One region of the Streptomyces sp. Da 82-17 genome, then DNA from elsewhere that is predicted to be linked to it. Evidence: predicted binding sites of a transcription regulator. Region 1 holds the regulator's gene; the other holds the start of a gene.
What was found. Region 1 encodes HspR, which represses chaperone genes until heat shock. Its sites were predicted from a motif close to TTGAGNNNNNNNNNCTCAA; they were not measured.

Region 1 (9,070 bases):
CCGGGGTCGGTTGCCGGGTCCGGTTGCTCGGTCTGGTTGCTCGGTCCGGCTGGGGGCCTGGGTGGGGCGGTTGCGGTCGCCGAGGGCCCGGAGGACTCTGGGACAGGCGTCCGCGATGCCCCGTTTCGAGGGTGTACGGGGTGTGGTCGGGCCGCCACTCAGGGAGCAGGCGCATCACTGTTGCCCGTAAGTGCGGGATAAAAGTTGAGCGGGGTCGACTCAGGTCTGTTGACTGGGTCGGATCCGTCGTGCATCCTTGAGCCTGTTCCACTCAAGTCATGGAGGAATCGAAATGGCACGTGCGGTCGGCATCGACCTGGGCACGACTAACTCCGTCGTCAGCGTTCTCGAAGGCGGCGAGCCCACCGTCATCACGAACGCGGAGGGCGCCAGGACCACGCCGTCCGTCGTCGCCTTCGCGAAGAACGGTGAGGTGCTCGTCGGCGAGGTCGCGAAGCGTCAGGCGGTCACCAACGTCGACAGGACCATCCGGTCGGTCAAGCGCCACATGGGCACCGACTGGAAGGTCGACATCGACGACAAGACCTTCAACCCGCAGCAGATGAGCGCCTTCATCCTGCAGAAGCTGAAGCGCGACGCGGAGTCCTACCTCGGCGAGAAGGTGACCGACGCGGTCATCACCGTCCCCGCGTACTTCAACGACTCCGAGCGTCAGGCCACCAAGGAGGCCGGCGAGATCGCGGGTCTGAACGTCCTGCGCATCGTCAACGAGCCCACCTCCGCCGCCCTGGCCTACGGCCTGGACAAGGACGACCAGACGATCCTCGTCTTCGACCTCGGTGGCGGCACCTTCGACGTCTCGCTGCTGGAGATCGGTGACGGCGTCGTCGAGGTGAAGGCCACCAACGGTGACAACCACCTCGGTGGTGACGACTGGGACCAGCGCGTCGTCGACTACCTGGTCAAGCAGTTCAACAACGGCCACGGCGTGGACCTCTCCAAGGACAAGATGGCGCTCCAGCGCCTGCGTGAGGCCGCCGAGAAGGCGAAGATCGAGCTGTCCTCCTCCACGGAGACCACGATCAACCTGCCGTACATCACGGCGTCCGCCGAGGGCCCGCTGCACCTGGACGAGAAGCTCACCCGCGCCCAGTTCCAGCAGCTCACCCAGGACCTGATCGAGCGCTGCAAGACCCCGTTCCACAACGTCATCAAGGACGCCGGCATCCAGCTGTCCGAGATCGACCACGTGGTCCTGGTCGGCGGTTCCACCCGCATGCCCGCCGTCGCCGAGCTCGTCAAGGAGCTGACCGGCGGCAAGGAGGCCAACAAGGGCGTGAACCCGGACGAGGTCGTCGCCATCGGCGCCGCCCTGCAGGCCGGTGTGCTCAAGGGTGAGGTCAAGGACGTCCTGCTCCTCGACGTGACCCCGCTGTCCCTCGGTATCGAGACCAAGGGCGGCATCATGACCAAGCTGATCGAGCGCAACACCACGATCCCGACGAAGCGCTCCGAGATCTTCACGACGGCCGAGGACAACCAGCCGTCCGTGCAGATCCAGGTCTACCAGGGCGAGCGCGAGATCGCGGCGTACAACAAGAAGCTCGGGATGTTCGAGCTGACCGGTCTGCCGCCGGCCCCGCGCGGCGTGCCGCAGATCGAGGTCTCCTTCGACATCGACGCCAACGGCATCATGCACGTCACCGCGAAGGACCTCGGTACGGGCAAGGAGCAGAAGATGACCGTCACCGGCGGCTCCTCGCTGCCGAAGGACGAGGTCGACCGCATGCGCCAGGAGGCCGAGCAGTACGCGGACGAGGACCAGAAGCGCCGCGAGGCCGCCGAGTCCCGCAACCAGGGCGAGCAGCTCGTCTACCAGACCGAGAAGTTCCTCAAGGACAACGAGGACAAGGTCCCGGGCGAGGTGAAGACCGAGGTCGAGGAGGCCGTCACCGAGCTGAAGGAGAAGCTCAAGGGCGACGACACCGCCGAGATCCGCACCGCCACGGAGAAGGTCCAGGCCGTCGCGCAGAAGCTGGGCCAGGCGATGTACGCCGACGCCCAGGCCGCGCAGGCAGCCGGCGGCGAGGCCCCGGGTGCCGACGCCGGCGCCGAGCAGGCCAAGGCCGACGACGACGTCGTCGACGCCGAGATCGTCGACGACGAGAAGCCGAAGGGCGGCGCCGCATGACGGAGGAGACCCCGGGCTTCGACGAGCAGAACGAGCCCACTGACGTCTCCTCCGGCGACACCCCCGAGGCCGCCGAGTCGAAGGCCGCTCCCTCCGCAGAGGAGGGGGCGGCCCCGGCCGGGGACGACACAGCAGCGGACGTCGGTCTGACGGCGCAGCTGGACCAGGCCCGTGCCGCGCTCACCGAGCGCACGGCGGACCTCCAGCGGCTCCAGGCCGAGTTCCAGAACTACCGCCGGCGGGTCGAGCGCGACCGGGTCGCGGTCAAGGAGATCGCCGTGGCGAACCTCCTGACCGAGCTCCTGCCCGTGCTCGACGACATCGGCCGCGCCCGGGAGCACGGCGAGCTGGTCGGCGGCTTCAAGTCGGTGGCCGAGTCCCTGGAGACGGTCGCCGCGAAGATGGGCCTGCAGCAGTTCGGCAAGGAGGGCGAGCCCTTCGACCCGACGGTCCACGAGGCCCTGATGCACAGCTACGCGCCGGACGTCACCGAGACGACCTGCGTCGCGATCCTGCAGCCCGGGTATCGCATCGGCGAGCGCACCATCCGCCCCGCGCGGGTGGCCGTCGCCGAGCCGCAGCCCGGCGCGCAGCCCGCCAAGGGCGAGAGCGACGCGGACGGCAAGGGCAAGGCCAAGGGCAAGAAGGACAAGACCGCCGAAGCGGCGGACGACAAGGAGAGCGGTGGCCCGGACAAGGGCTGACGTGATCACGGTTGATCGGGTGACCGGCCGGCGCGAGCCGACCGGCCAGCGGAAGGAGGGACGCCGGGGATGAGCACCAAGGACTTCATCGAGAAGGACTACTACAAGGTCCTCGGCGTCCCCAAGGACGCCACCGACGCCGAGATCAAGAAGGCGTACCGCAAGCTCGCGCGCGAGAACCACCCCGACGCCAACAAGAACAACCCCAAGGCGGAGGAGCGGTTCAAGGAGATCTCCGAGGCGAACGACATCCTCGGCGACCCCAAGAAGCGCAAGGAGTACGACGAGGCGCGCACCCTGTTCGGCAACGGCGGGTTCCGGCCCGGACCCGGCGCCGGCGGGGGCGGCTCGTTCAACTTCGACCTGGGCGACCTCTTCGGGGGCGGCCAGGGCGCGGGCGGCACGGGCGGCTTCGGCGGCGGAGGCATCGGCGACGTCTTCGGCGGACTCTTCAACCGGGGCGGCGCGGCGGGCGCGCGGACGCAGCCCCGGCGCGGCCAGGACATCGAGTCCGAGGTCACGCTGAGCTTCACCGAGGCGGTGGACGGGGCCACGGTCCCGCTCCGCATGTCCAGCCAGCAGCCCTGCAAGGCCTGTTCGGGCACCGGCGACAAGAACGGCACGCCGCGCGTGTGCCCGACCTGCGTCGGCACCGGCCAGGTCTCGCGGGGCGGCGGCGGAGGCTTCTCCCTCACCGACCCGTGCGTGGACTGCAAGGGGCGCGGGCTCATCGCCGAGACCCCCTGCGAGGTCTGCAAGGGCTCGGGCCGCGCCAAGTCGTCCCGCACGATGCAGGTCCGCATCCCCGCGGGCGTCTCCGACGGCCAGCGCATCCGCCTCCGCGGCAAGGGCGCGCCGGGCGAACGCGGCGGCCCCGCAGGCGACTTGTACGTGGTGGTGCATGTCGACGCCCACCCGGTCTTCGGCCGCAAGGGCGACAACCTCACGGTCACGGTGCCCGTCTCCTTCGCGGAGGCGGCCCTCGGCGGCGAGGTGAAGGTGCCGACGCTCGGCGGGCCGTCGGTCACGCTGAAGCTGCCGGCCGGCACGCCCAACGGGCGTACGATGCGGGCCCGCGGCAAGGGTGCGGTGCGCAAGGACGGCACCCGGGGCGATCTGCTCGTCACGGTCGAGGTGGCGGTTCCCAAGGACCTCACCCCCGAGGCCCGCGAGGCCCTGGAGACGTACCGGAAGGCGACTGCGGAGGACGATCCGCGGGCAGAACTGTTCCAGGCCGCGAAGGGAGCTTGAGCAGATGGACGGCCGTCGACGCAACCCGTACCAACTGACCGACGAGACGCCGGTGTACGTCATCTCGGTGGCGGCCCAGCTCTCCGGACTCCACCCGCAGACCCTGCGGCAGTACGACCGTCTCGGCCTGGTCTCCCCGGACCGCACGGCCGGGCGCGGCCGCCGCTACTCCGCCCGCGACATCGAACTGCTGCGCACCGTCCAGCAGTTGTCGCAGGAGGAGGGCATCAACCTCGCCGGGATCAAGCGCATCATCGAGCTGGAGAACCAGGTCGCGGCGCTGCAGTCCCGGGTCGCCGAGCTGTCGGCGGCGGTCGAGGGCGCGGCGGCGGCGATGCAGCAGCGCGAGGCCCAGGTGCACGCGTCGTACCGCCGGGACCTGGTGCCGTACCAGGAGGCGCACCCGACCAGTGCCCTGGTGGTGTGGCGGCCCAAGCGCCCCGAGTAGTACGCCGGTTCGGCAACGCAGCAGGCCCGCTCCCTTGTGGGGGAGCGGGCCTGCTGCGTTGGGGGGTGTGGGGTGGGGTCGGGTCAATGGGGGGTGTGTGCGTGGACGCGCCCCGGCCGGAGGGGACCCGGCCGGGACACTGAGGTTCGCCCTTCAACCATGCGGTACGAGCGCGGCGCCGGGAAGCCTCAGCTTGTTGCGGGGGCAGGGAGTTGAGGGGCCCCAAAAGGGGCGTTAGGGGTGCGGGGTCATGCCGGTTCCTCGTCCAGAAGGCCCGACTTGGCGATGAGATAGCCGAGTTGGGCCCGGCTGCCGCTGCCGAGGGTCGCGGCCAGCTTGGCGATGTGGGCGCGGCAGGTGCGGACGTTCATGCCGAGCCGGCGGGCGATCGCCTCGTCGACGTACCCCTCGACGAGCAGCCGGGCGATGGACCGCTGCACGCCGGTGACGCCGTCGGTCTTGTGGTCGTACGGCACTTCCTCGTTGATCGGCACGGCCAGCTGCCAGAACTGGTCGAAGACGCCGACCAGGTACTCCACGAGCCCGGGGTGGCGCAGCTCCAGGGCGATGCGGCGGTCGCTGCGGGCGGGGATGAAGGCGACCTCGCGGTCGACGATGATCAGCCGGTCGATGATCTCCTCGAGCGTCCGCACCTCCACCTCGGGGCCGACCTGTTCGAGGTAGTGCAGGGTCAACTCGGTGTGGCGCGCGGTGTGTTGGTACAGCGTGCGCATCTGGATGCCGCGGTTCAGGAGGGGTTGTACGCGGTCCAGGGCGTCGGTGAGCTCCTTGGGGGAGCGGCCGCCGCCGGGCTGGACGGTGAGGAGTTCCTTGGTGCAGTCGGCGACCACCCGGTCCAGGGTCGCGTTGATCAGGCTGAGGCCTTCGAGCACGGTGATGGCATGCGTCGTGGGCGGGTCCATCGCGCTGATGGCCATGAATGGCTCAAAAGCGTCGGCCAGGGCCACCGTCAACCGCCGGCGTTCCTGTATCTCTCGCTCGACGGGTTGCAGCAACTGCGCGAGGGCCGCGGAAGGGGGCACCGGACGCAGCCAGGAGGCGTCGTCGGGGTCGGGGTGCAGCAGCGCCAGATCGATCAGACACGGGGCCGCGTCCAGCTCTGACCGGGCTATTCGGCCCGTGCGCAGGGCACTCGCGTACAGCCGCGACCCCGCCTCGCACAGTTCTGTGTGCGAATGAGGGTGGTCCGTTCGGTCCGCTTCTTTCCCCATATGTACACCCCCAGGCTCCTGCATATCAGGAACATGATGCCTGGCCGCGGTGGTGCTGTGGGCGGGGTCTGGTCCATCGTCGTTGCTGCGGGGGCAGGAAGCGACATCTTCAAGTGAGGTTGCTCGGTAATGGCCAAGAGACTCATACGCACAGTGGTTGCTGTTGCCTTCATCGCCGCCGCGGCGGTCGGGGTTCTGGCGTCGGCCGAGGACACCGGCGCGTCGGCGTCCACGGCCGGGTCTGTGATCGCCGCCGACCCGGGGTGGGGCCTCCAGTCCGCCAACGACCCTGGCTGGGGCCTCCAGTCCGCCAACGACCCTGGTTGGGGCTGACGCATGACCGTCCCTGAAGACACCCGCTTCCGCCGCGAGATGGCATCGGCCTATCGCTCCGGGTGGCACTTCATCGACCTCGTCACGGCCCTTCCGGGTCCCGGCGATTCGTTGATGGTCACTCTCTTCGGCGAGCCGATCCTGGTGGTGCGGGACGACGAGGACGACGACGTGCGCGCCTTCCGGTGCCTGCGCAAGCCCCGAGGGGCCCCGCAGCCGGTGCGGTGCGCGATCCGGTACGGAATGATCTTCGTCAACCTCGACCAGCGCGATCACGAGCTCGTCGAACCGGAATCCATCCCCGCCACCCCCCGCAGTGCCTGACGCGATTCCCCCGTCGTCAAAGATCGCCCAGGCGCTTCCCCCCGCAGCGGCGTCACCGTGAACCTGGATCACGGTGGCGCCGCTGTGTGTTGTGTACGCGGGGGGCTTCTGTGGTCCGTCCCGTGCCGTCGGCGCAGGCGCGGGCGCAGGCGCGGGTGCAGGCGCGGGCGCCGGTCGGTGCGCGTCGGCATGCGGCTGCCGCGCCGTCGTGGTTGCTCGCGCAGTTCCCCGCGCCCCTTTCGGGGCGCCGTCAGTTCCCTTGCAGCGCTCTGCTGCCCAGCGCCTTCGTCAGCGTGATCTCGATCAGCACCCGGTTCGGGTTGGGTGAGGGCGTCCGCCCGTACCGCTCCGCGTAGCGGCGTTCCGCGTCGGATATCGCCTCGGGCTCCGTGCGGACGTGGGCGCGGCCTTCGAGCGTGGCCCAGAGACGGCCCGCGTACTGGCAGACCGAGACCGGGGCGCCGTCCGCGCCGGCCGCCAGGATGTTGCCGACCTTCTTGCTGGACTTGCTGCTGATGACCCGCGCGACCCCCGCCTCCGGGTCGTACGTGACGCCCACCGGGACGGAGTGCGGAGTGCCGTCGGGGCGCAGAGTCGTCAAGGTGCACACGTGCCGTTCGCGCCAGAAGCTGAGATAGGCGGGGCCGGGGGTACGGGGATCTATGGCCATGGGCCGAAATCTAGCCGCAGCCCAGCCTTGAGTGGAATAGACTCAACTTTATGCACGTTGACCCAGTCAGTGTGCTGGAGTGGTTGTGACACCGAGGAGGTAGCGCGCACGTGGACGCCGAGCTGACGAACCGGAGCCGGGAAGCGATCAATGCGGCGACGAGCCGGGCCGTGTCCGAGGGACACCCGGATCTGACGCCCGCGCATCTGCTGCTCGCCCTGCTCGAGGGCCGGGACAACGAGAACATCACCGACCTGCTCGCGGCCGTGGACGCCGACCAGGCCGCCGTGCGCTCGGGGGCCGAACGCGTCCTCGCCGGGCTGCCCAGCGTGACCGGGTCCACCGTGGCGCCGCCGCAGCCCAACCGGGACATGCTCGCCGTGATCGCGGACGCCGCGCAGCGCGCCAAGGACCTCGGCGACGACTACCTCTCGACCGAGCATCTGCTCATCGGCCTCGCCGCGAAGGGCGGCCAGGCCGCGGACGTACTGAAGGAACAAGGTGCGAGTGACAAGAAGCTGCTGTCCGCGTTCGGCGAGGCTCGGGGAGGCCGCCGCGTGACCACCCCCGACCCCGAGGGTCAGTACAAGGCCCTGGAGAAGTTCGGCACCGACTTCACCGCCGCCGCCCGCGAGGGCAAGCTCGACCCGGTCATCGGCCGGGACCAGGAGATCCGCCGCGTCGTGCAGGTCCTGTCGCGGCGTACGAAGAACAACCCGGTGCTCATCGGCGAGCCCGGCGTCGGCAAGACCGCCGTCGTCGAGGGCCTCGCCCAGCGCATCGTGAAGGGCGACGTGCCCGAGTCGCTGCGCGACAAGCGCCTCGTCTCCCTGGACCTCGGCGCGATGGTGGCCGGCGCCAAGTACCGCGGCGAGTTCGAGGAGCGCCTGAAGACCGTCCTCTCCGAGATCAAGGAGAGCGACGGCCAGATCATCACGTTCATCGACGAGCTGCACACCGTGGTCGGCGCGGGCGCCGGCGGTGACTCCGCGATGGACGCGGGCAACATGCTCAAGCCGATGCTCGCGCGCGGCGAACTGCGCATGGTCGGCGCCACCACCCTGGACGAGTACCGCGAGCGGATCGAGAAGGACCCCGCCCTGGAGCGCCGCTTCCAGCAGGTCCTGGTCGCCGAGCCGTCCGTCGAGGACACCATCGCGATCCTGCGCGGACTCAAGGGCCGGTACGAGGCCCACCACAAGGTGCAGATCGCGGACAGCGCGCTCGTCGCCGCCGCCTCCCTCTCCGACCGGTACATCACGTCCCGCTTCCTGCCCGACAAGGCCATCGACCTGGTCGACGAGGCCGCGTCCCGGCTCCGGATGGAGATCGACTCCTCCCCGGTCGAGATCGACGAACTCCAGCGCGCCGTCGACCGGTTGCGGATGGAGGAGCTGGCGATCGGCAAGGAGACCGACGCCGCGAGCAAGGAGCGCCTCGACAAGCTGCGCCGCGACCTCGCCGACAAGGAGGAGGAGCTGCGCGGCCTGACCGCACGCTGGGAGAAGGAGAAGACCTCCCTCAACCGCGTCGGCGAACTCAAGGAGAAGCTCGACGAGCTGCGCGGCCAGGCCGAACGCGCCCAGCGCGACGGCGACTTCGACACCGCCTCCAAGCTGCTCTACGGCGAGATCCCGGCCGTGGAGCGGGAGTTGGAGGAGGCCAGCGAGGCCGAGGCCGAGCAGGAGGCCGCGAAGGACACGATGGTGAAGGAGGAGGTCGGCCCGGACGACATCGCGGACGTGGTCGGCTCCTGGACCGGCATCCCCGCCGGGCGCCTCCTGGAGGGCGAGACGCAGAAGCTCCTTCGCATGGAGGACGAGCTCGGCAAGCGCCTCATCGGCCAGACCGAGGCCGTACGCGCGGTCTCCGACGCCGTGCGCCGCACCCGCGCGGGCATCGCCGACCCGGACCGCCCCACCGGCTCGTTCCTGTTCCTCGGCCCGACCGGCGTGG
Region 2 (9,070 bases), on a different contig from region 1:
GGCGCGGAGCACGTCTTTCCTCGTGAGCTCCCCGCCCGAGGGCGCGAAGAGTCGAAGATCTTGTGCTTCCGCTTCGAACCCTACGTCAACAGCGGAGGTCAGGGGATGCCCGGAAGGGTGACCTGGATGCGGGCGCCGCGGGTGGATTCGGCCACTCCGATGCGACCGCCGTGCAGGTCGACCGCCCAGCGGGCGATGGCGAGGCCGAGACCGGTGCCGCCGTCGTTGTCCGGGCCGTGCGGCCCGGGCGCCGTGCCCCGGTTGAACCGCTCGAAGACCCGGTGCCACTCCGACTCGGGAATGCCGGGCCCCTCGTCCAGGACCTCCAGGTCGAGGGACTCGGGCGTCGGCCCGCGCCGGGCCCGCACCGTGACCCGGCCGTGCGGCGGGGAGTGCTTCACCGCGTTGTCGATGAGGTTCGCCACGACCTGGTGCAGCCGCTCGGCGTCGGCGTGCGCGGTCAGCTCGGGCGGCGAGACGTCGAGGTGCAGATGGACGTCCGTACGCGTGTGGCGGCCGGAGCCGGACGGCATGCCCTGGCGCTGGGCCGCGGCGGCGCCGGACAGCTGGGCCTCCTTCAGGACGCCCGAGAGGTACGGCCACACCTCGAAGCGGCGGGCGCGCAGCGGGACCACGCCGTTGTCCAGGCGGGACAGGTCGAGCAGCGTCTCCACCAGGCGGCCGAGGCGCTCGGTCTGCTTGAGGGCGGTGCGCATGGTCTCCGGGTCGGCCTCGGAGACGCCGTCGACGACGTTCTCCAGGACCGCGCGCAGGGCCGCGATCGGGGTGCGCAGCTCGTGCGAGACATTCGCCACCAGCTCCTTGCGGTGCTGGTCCTGGGCCTCCAGGTCGTCGGCCATGCGGTTGATCGTGCCGGCCAGGTCGCCGAGCTCGTCGCGCCGGCCCGCGCCGCGGACCCGGCGGGTGTAGTCGCCGTGCGAGATGGACCGGGCCACGGTGTTCATCTCGTCGAGCGGCGCGGTCAGCGAGTGCGCCACGAACTGGGTGATCAGCAGCGTGGCGATGACCGAGAAGACCGTGATGAAGCGCAGCTCGGTCTCGGTGCGCACGGCGATCATCAGCAGGCCCGTGGTGATGAAGACCGAGACGACCACGAGCGTGCCGAGCTTGGTCTTGATCGAGAACGGGCGCAGGTCGTGCAGCGCGGTCGGCTGCCGCAGCAGTCCTGCGAACAGCGCCTTCGGCTGCCGCGCGGCGGCGAGCAGCCGCTTCGGCCGCAGCGCCGTGAGCAGGTGGAGGCCGAACCCCCTGGCCCGCGCACCGAGTTGCCCGCCCACGTGTACGGCCCGTTCTCTGAGCCCGCCGTTCATGCCCGGCACCTCACGGAGTGGGGGTCTCCAGGGCGTACCCCACCCCGTGCACCGTACGGATCCGCTCCGCGCCGATCTTGCGGCGCAGCGCCTTGATGTGGCTGTCGACGGTCCGGGTGCCGGAGGCGTCCGCCCAGTCCCACACCTCGGCGAGGAGCTGCTCCCGGGAGAGCACCGCCCGCGGGGTGTTGGCCAGGCAGACCAGGAGGTCGAACTCGGTGGGCGTGAGGTGCACGTCCTCCGAGCGCACCCGCACCCGGCGCTGCGCGTGGTCGATCTCCAGCTCGCCGAGGCGCAGGATGCCGCTGCGCGGCGTGGCCGCGGCGAGCGCGGCGCGCTCCACCCGGCGCAGCAGCACGTGCACCCGGGCGGCCAGCTCCCGCATGGAGAACGGCTTCGTCATGTAGTCGTCGGCGCCGACGCCGAGGCCGACCAGCATGTCCGTCTCGTCGTCACGCGCCGTCAGCATCAGCACCGGCACCGGGCGCTGCGCCTGGACCCGGCGGCAGACCTCCAGGCCGTCGAAGCCGGGCAGCATGATGTCGAGGATCAGCAGGTCGGGCTGCCAGGCCTCGGCCGTGTCCACGGCGGACGGGCCGTCGGCCGCGGTCTGCACGAGGAAGCCCTCCGCCCGCAGCCGGGCCGCGATGGCGTCGACGATCGTCGGATCGTCCTCGACCACGAGGACCCGGCGCTGGGCACCCGGCGTGGCCGCCGTGCCGTTGTGGGAGGTGTGTGTCTGCTCCATGGCCCCGCCCCTGAAAATGCGCCTTGAATGCCTTCGGTGGATCTGCAGTAAAGATCCCGCGTGTGTCGGGACAGAGCGTACGGGGAGTTACCGCAGCTCGGCTACGCAGCCCTGATGCCGAGGTGGACGACGTCCGGAACGCCCCGGGCAACGGCGACTTCTTCCGTACGTACCCCGTCGAAACCGGCATTGCGCAGAGCCTTCTCGAAAGCGGGCGAAGGCTGCGCGGACCAGACCGCGAGCACTCCGCCGGGGCGCAGCCGGGCCGTGCAGGCGGCGAGACCGGCGGGGGAGTACAGACTGTCGTTGTCGTCCGTCACCGTCCAGTCCGGGCCGTTGTCGATGTCCAGACAGAGCGCGTCGTACGCGGGCGAGGCGGGGTCGTGGAGGTGGGCGACGAGGTCGGCCTCGACGATCCGGGTGCGCGGGTCGGCGAACGCCTCCGCGGTGTACGGGGCGAGGGGGCCGAAGCGGTGCCAGTCGACGATGGCGGACTCCCGCTCGACGACGGTGACGGCGCCCCAGCGCGGGTCGGCGGCGGCGTGCGCGAGCGAGAAGCCGACGCCCAGGCCGCCGATGAGGACGCTCGGCTCGGGCCGGTCGTCCAGGGCGTCGCGGGCGGCGTCGACGAGGAGACGCTCGGAGCGGCCGTCCGACGTGTCCATCAGGAACGTGCCGTTGGCGATGATCTGCAGCAGGTCGCCGTGCCTGCGCAGCACCACTTCGCCGTGCGGGCCGGTGCGGCGGTCGAGGACGACGGGCTGCTCGGTGTCGTACGGGTCAAGCATGCGGACCATCCTGCCCGGAACTGGCCGCACAATGTCCCGGTGTCAGGAAACAGCCCGCAGGTCATGCGGTGGACGGACGGCGCCGACGAGCGCTTCGCGACGTGGTACGCACAGAACGGGACCCCGCCGCCGCGCCGCGTCGTGCCCGCCGACAGCCGGATGGGCGTCGCGGCCGCCTACCGGCACGTCTGCGAGGGCACCGCGCTGCTCTGGCGCGGCGACTACCGCTCGGCGCGGCAGCTGCTCGCCTCGCTCGGGCGCCGCGCCGAAGGCAGGCGCAAGCCGCCCGCGCAGCCGCCCTCCCCGGCGGAGGCCTTCCACCTCCAGCGCCGCGAACAGGCCCGCAGGGCAAGGATTCTGGGCCTGCTCCTGATCCCGTACGAGAACCCGGACGGGGCCGGACTGCGGGTCGCCCTGAAGGGGGCGCCGGACGTGGCGGCGGCCTGCGCGCACGCCTACGGGAAGCCGGCCGAGGGGCCCGGCGTGGGCTCGCTGCGCGACCTGCTCGGCGTCGTCGGGGCGTACGAATGGCACCGCAAGGGCGTCGAGATCCCGGCGCTCGGGCCCGGGGCGCGCATCCATCCGCGGCACGGGGTGTTCTCGCCGGTGCGCGGCGAGTACGTCGACCTGGTCGCTCAGGCGCCGCTGCCGCCGGGGGCGGACACGGCGTTCGACATCGGCACCGGGACGGGGGTGCTCGCGGTGCTGCTCGCCCGGCGCGGGGTACGGCGGGTGACGGCGACCGATCTGGACGAGCGGGCGGTGGCCTGCGCCCGGGACAACGCCGAGCGGTTCGGCCTCGGCGACCGGATCGAGGTACGGCGGGCCGACCTGTTCCCCGACGGGCGGGCGGACGTGCTCGTGTGCAACCCGCCGTGGCTGCCGGGCCGCCCGCGCACAGCGCTCGACCGGGCCGTGTACGACCAGGACAGCGCGATGCTGCGCGGCTTCCTCGACGGTGCGGGCGAGCATCTGCGGCCCGGCGGCGAGGCCTGGCTGATCATCTCCGACCTGGCCGAACGTCTGGAGCTGCGCGCCCCCGACGAGCTCGCCGAGCTGATCGCGGCGGCGGGTCTGACGGTCCTCGGCCGCCTCGACACCCGCCCCCGCCACGCCCGCGCCCGGGACGAGAACGATCCGCTGTACGGGGCGCGGGCGGGCGAGGTGACGTCGCTGTGGCGGCTGGCGCCCACGGGCGGGTGAGGCTCTCTGTGCCGCCTGGTCGTCAGTGCCGGAACAGGGTGTGCTGCGGCTCCGAGCGGGCCTGCTGGCGCAGCAGCATCGTGAGGAAGCCGAGCGTGCCGCGGTAGCCGCGCAGCCACTCCTCCCGGTGCTGGTTCGCCGTGCGCAGGGCCTCCGCGCTGTCCGGGTCGTCCGGGTGGTCGAGGGCCCAGCGCGACAGGGTGCCGGTCCAGGCCCACTCGTACTCGTCCCACTCGGCGAGCGTGCTGACGTGGCCGTGGACGGGGATCCACTGGTCGAGCAGAACCTGGTCGACGGTGTTCGGCAGGGACATGAACTCGTCCTCGGCGAAGCCGACTTGGAGCGTCTCGGGCCCCGGCGCCTGCTCCCAGAAGCCGTCGCCGACGATCAGTGTGCCGCCGGGCGCGAGGTGCTTGCGGGCCGCTTCGAGGGTGGGCAGGAGGCCGCCGAAGGCGTGCGTGGCGCCGACGCACAGGACGACGTCGTACTGCTGCGGGGCGCTGTGGGCGGTGGCGTCCTCCTGGAGCAGCGTGACCCGGTCGGCGAGCCCGGCGGCGGCGATCCGCTCGCGGCCGAGGTCGAGCGCGGACTCGCTCACGTCGACGCCGACAGCCCGGACGGCGGGGCGGTCGGCGGCGGCCCGCAACAGCCAGGCGCCCTCGCCGCAGCCGAGGTCGAGGACGCGCTCGTCGCCGCGCGGCAGGGCGAGGTCGAGGAGGTGCCGCACGGTGGTCTCGTGCAGCGGGGCGGCTACGGGGTGGTCGCCGTGGGCGATCGTGCTGAGCTTCTGTCGCAGTCGGTCCATGGGGCGCATCATGCCGAAGTGACACGGGGCCGTGGCCCCGAACCCCCACTTCCGAGGTCGTCTTCCGGCTGCAGCGCCGTCGTGGTTGCCCGCGCCCCGCGGCAGAGCCGCAAATGTCACAGCCCCGCGCCCCTGACGGGGCACGCCCCCCGCCCGCACAATCCAGCCCCTCCGGCGTTTGAGGAGCGGGGGTCCGGGGGCGGAGCCCCCGGAGCTGCCGCAGGCTTTCGGGAAGGGGCGGGGAGGGGAGAAATCAGGCGGCCCAGGCGAGAGCGCGATTGCCTGATCGCTCAGAGCGAACAGCCCGAAGGGAACATCTCCAGGCTCACAAGCATTGAGCCCATGTAGCTCAACTTGACTGCCGAAGGGGAGATCATGGCATCGACGTCCACAACGCTCACCCTGCCCGTCCTTCCGCTCGACGACGAGGTCGTGCTGCCCGGCATGGTGGTGCCCCTGGACCTCAACGACCCCGACGTACGAGCCGCGGTGGAGGCCGCGCAGGCCGCCGCCCGCGGGCAGACCGGGAAGCCACGGGTGCTGCTCGTCCCGCGCATCGACGGCACGTACGCGGCGACGGGCGTGCTCGGCACCGTCGAGCAGGTGGGCCGCCTCGCCGACGGCGACCCCGGCGCGCTGATCAAGGGCCGTCGGCGGGTGCAGATCGGCGCGGGCACGACCGGACCCGGCGCCGCCCTGTGGGTGGAGGGCATCGAGGTCGACGAGACCGTGCCCGACCCGCTGCCCGGCGCGGTCACCGAGCTCGCCAACCAGTACAAGGCGCTGGCCACCAGCTGGCTGAAGAAGCGCGGCGCCTGGCAGGTCGTGGACCGGGTCCAGCAGATCGACGACATCTCGGCGCTCGCCGACAACTCCGGCTACTCGCCCTTCCTGACCACCGCGCAGAAGGTCGAACTCCTGGAGACCACCGACCCGGTGGAGCGCCTCAAGCTCGCCGCGAAGCTGCTCAGCGACCACCTCGCCGAGCAGGACGTGGCCGAGTCGATCGCGAAGGACGTCCAGGAGGGCGTCGACAAGCAGCAGCGCGAGTTCCTGCTGCGCCGCCAGCTCGAAGCCGTACGCAAGGAGCTGCGCGAGCTGAACGGCGAGAGCGAGGGCGAGGAGTCCGACGACTACCGCGCCCGCGTGGAGGCCGCCGACCTGCCCGAGCACGTCCGCACGGCCGCGCTCAAGGAGGTCGACAAGCTGGAGCGGGCCAGCGACCAGTCCCCGGAGGGCTCCTGGATCCGCACCTGGCTGGACACCGTCCTCGAACTGCCGTGGAACGAGCGGACCGAGGACGCGTACGACATCCAGGGCGCCAAGGGCGTGCTCGACGCCGAGCACGCGGGCCTGGAGGACGTGAAGGAGCGGATCACCGAGTACCTGGCGGTGCGCAAGCGGCGCGCCGACCGCGGCCTCGGCGTGGTCGGCGGCCGTCGCGGCGGCGCCGTGCTCGCGCTGGTCGGCCCGCCCGGCGTCGGCAAGACCTCGCTCGGCGAGTCCGTCGCGCACGCGATGGGCCGGAAGTTCGTCCGCGTCGCCCTCGGCGGCGTCCGCGACGAGGCGGAGATCCGCGGCCACCGGCGTACGTACGTGGGGGCGCTGCCCGGCCGGATCGTGCGGGCGATCAAGGAGGCGGGCTCGATGAACCCCGTCGTCCTGCTCGACGAGATCGACAAGGTCGGCTCCGACTTCCGCGGCGACCCGGCCGCGGCCCTGCTCGAAGTCCTCGACCCGGCGCAGAACCACACGTTCCGGGACCACTACCTGGAGGTCGAACTCGACCTGAGCGATGTCGTCTTCCTGGCCACGGCGAACGTCCTGGAGGCCATTCCGGAGGCGCTGCTCGACCGCATGGAGCTGGTCCGGCTCGACGGGTACACCGAGGACGAGAAGGTCGTCATCGCCCGCGACCACCTGCTCCCGCGTCAGCTGGAGCGGGCCGGCCTGGAGGCGGACGAGGTCACGCTGGACGAGTCCGCGCTGCGCAAGCTGGCGGGCGAGTACACGCGCGAGGCCGGCGTCCGCAACCTGGAGCGGTCCGTGGCGCGGCTGCTCCGCAAGGTCGCGGCGCAGAGCGAACTCGGCGAGCGGGAACTGCCGTTCACGGTCACCGCGGACGACCTGCGCGGCCTGATCGGCCGGCCGCACCACGTGCCCGAGTCCGCGCAGGACCCGGCCGAGCGGCGCACGGCGGTGCCGGGCGTGGCCACGGGCCTCGCGGTCACCGGCGCGGGCGGCGACGTGCTGTTCGTGGAGGCGTCCCTGGCCGACCCGGAGACGGGTGCGGCGGGCCTGACCCTGACCGGTCAGCTGGGTGACGTGATGAAGGAGTCCGCGCAGATCGCGCTGTCCTTCCTGCGCTCGCACGGCGCCGAACTGGAGCTGCCCGTCGGCGACTTGAAGGACCGGGGAGCGCACATCCACTTCCCGGCGGGCGCGGTCCCGAAGGACGGGCCGAGCGCGGGCATCACGATGACGACGGCGCTCGCGTCGCTGCTGTCCGGCCGTCTCGTCCGTACGGACGTGGCGATGACCGGCGAGGTGTCGCTGACCGGGCGGGTGCTGCCGATCGGCGGCGTCAAGCAGAAGCTGCTCGCGGCGCACCGGGCCGGGATCACGACGGTGATCATCCCGAAGCGGAACGAGGCGGATCTGGACGACGTCCCGGCGGAGGTGCTGGAGAAGTTGGAGGTGCACCCGGTGACGGATGTTCGGCAGGTCCTTGAGCTGGCCCTCGCGCCGGCGGAGGTCGGCGTTCCCGTCGCGGCCTGACGGGGCTAGGTCCAGGGGGCTCCGCCCCCGGACCCCCGCTCCTCGATCGCCGGAGGGGCTCCCTTTTCGGGGGCCCCTCCGGTTGTTTCTTTGTCTGGCGCGCCGTCGTGGCTGGTCGCGCAGTTCCCCGCGCCCCTTACGGGGCCCTATCCGTTCGCGAGGGCCTGGAGGCGGTCGTAGGCGCCGTTGAACTTGTTGTGGTCGCCGACGATCGGGCCGGAGGAGGTGTACTGCCACATCGTGTAGTAGCCCCAGCCGGCCGGCAGTTCGCCGGGGGTCGTGTTGTAGCGGGCGATCCACAGCGGGTGGTTGGTCGCGAAGCCGCCGTAGTTGCCCGTGCAGGTCTTCCACCAGCTGGTCGCCGTGTAGATCACGGGGTAGCGCCCGGTGCGGTACTTGTACCGGTTCACGAAGTCCCAGATCCAGCTGACCATCCCGGCCTGCGACTTGCCGTAGCACTGCCCGCCGTACGGGTTCCACTCGATGTCGAGGGCGCCCGGCAGCGTCTTCCCGTCGCGGGACCAGCCGCCGCCGTTGTTGACGAAGTAGTCCGCCTGCGCGGCGCCGCTCGTGGTGTCGGGTGTGGCGAAGTGGTACGAGCCACGGATCATGCCGACGTTGTACGAGCCGTTGTACTGCTGCGTGAAGTACGTGTTCTTGTAGTACGTGCCCTCGGTCGCCTTCACGTAGGCCCAGCGCACGCCGCTCGTCCACAGCGCGGACCAGTTGACGTTGCCCTGATGGCTGGAGACGTCCACGCCCTCCGTCTGGACGGCGGCGATGCTCGGGCTGTCGGGTGGCAGCGGGCCCTCGCCGTCGTGCTCGGCGACGCCCATGCCCATGTACGCGGAACCGCGCGGCGGGATGTCGTCCTCGGCGGCCTGCGCCGTGGTCGGGAAGGCGAGGAGCAGGGACAGCACGGTCAGGAGGACCGCGAGCGCCGGCCTGCGGGAGCGGCGCGGTAAGCGGGAACGGGACGGTCTGGCGGGGGATCCGGGTCTGTGCACGGGCATGGAGTGCCTCCGAAGGCCTCAGGAGTGCGGTGGGGGGACCTGGAACGAACCGAACGTGTGCATGTCATGGAGCATGTACCCAGGACGCTACGCACGTAGACCCCGCGTGGGAAGAGAAGCCGGAGGCTGCCGATGGTCTACTCCTGCGGAATACTGGCCGAGCTGCGGCGATCGGCCGCCGGAGCGGGAAACTTTCAGGAACGGGAAAGCGATTCATGGCTGCTGACGTGCACGAGAGCGGCGGAGCGGGCGGAGCGGACGGGGACGAGCCGCGCTCCGGGGCCGAGCCGGCGACGGGGTCCGAGGCGGGCGCCGGGAGCGGCGCGGAGGCTGCTGCCGGGAACGGCGACGAGACCGGCGCCGACCACGAATTCCTCGCCCTCGAACGGGAGTTGACCGTCTTC

Region 2: the regulator HspR is predicted to act here: its motif matches at 5,210-5,228, upstream of lon (endopeptidase La).

Annotation. Positions count from the first base shown of each region.
Region 1 covers NZ_JBJURH010000033.1:51,732-60,801, reverse strand. Annotated here, with positions in the region: gene dnaK (molecular chaperone DnaK) at 293-2,152, shown strand; gene grpE (nucleotide exchange factor GrpE) at 2,149-2,856, shown strand; gene dnaJ (molecular chaperone DnaJ) at 2,926-4,107, shown strand; gene ACIDOF_RS35820 (heat shock protein transcriptional repressor HspR) at 4,112-4,555, shown strand; gene ACIDOF_RS35815 (helix-turn-helix transcriptional regulator) at 4,804-5,787, opposite strand; gene ACIDOF_RS35810 (hypothetical protein) at 5,917-6,120, shown strand; gene ACIDOF_RS35805 ((2Fe-2S)-binding protein) at 6,124-6,444, shown strand; gene ACIDOF_RS35800 (pyridoxamine 5'-phosphate oxidase family protein) at 6,695-7,114, opposite strand; gene clpB (ATP-dependent chaperone ClpB) at 7,225-9,070, shown strand, end outside.
Region 2 covers NZ_JBJURH010000001.1:327,037-336,106, reverse strand. Annotated here, with positions in the region: gene ACIDOF_RS01520 (ATP-binding protein) at 99-1,154, opposite strand; gene ACIDOF_RS01515 (response regulator transcription factor) at 1,342-2,079, opposite strand; gene ACIDOF_RS01510 (spermidine synthase) at 2,181-2,867, opposite strand; gene ACIDOF_RS01505 (methyltransferase) at 2,931-4,070, shown strand; gene ACIDOF_RS01500 (SAM-dependent methyltransferase) at 4,093-4,875, opposite strand; gene lon (endopeptidase La) at 5,251-7,653, shown strand; gene ACIDOF_RS01490 (lysozyme) at 7,800-8,666, opposite strand; gene ACIDOF_RS01485 (MarR family winged helix-turn-helix transcriptional regulator) at 8,882-9,070, shown strand, end outside.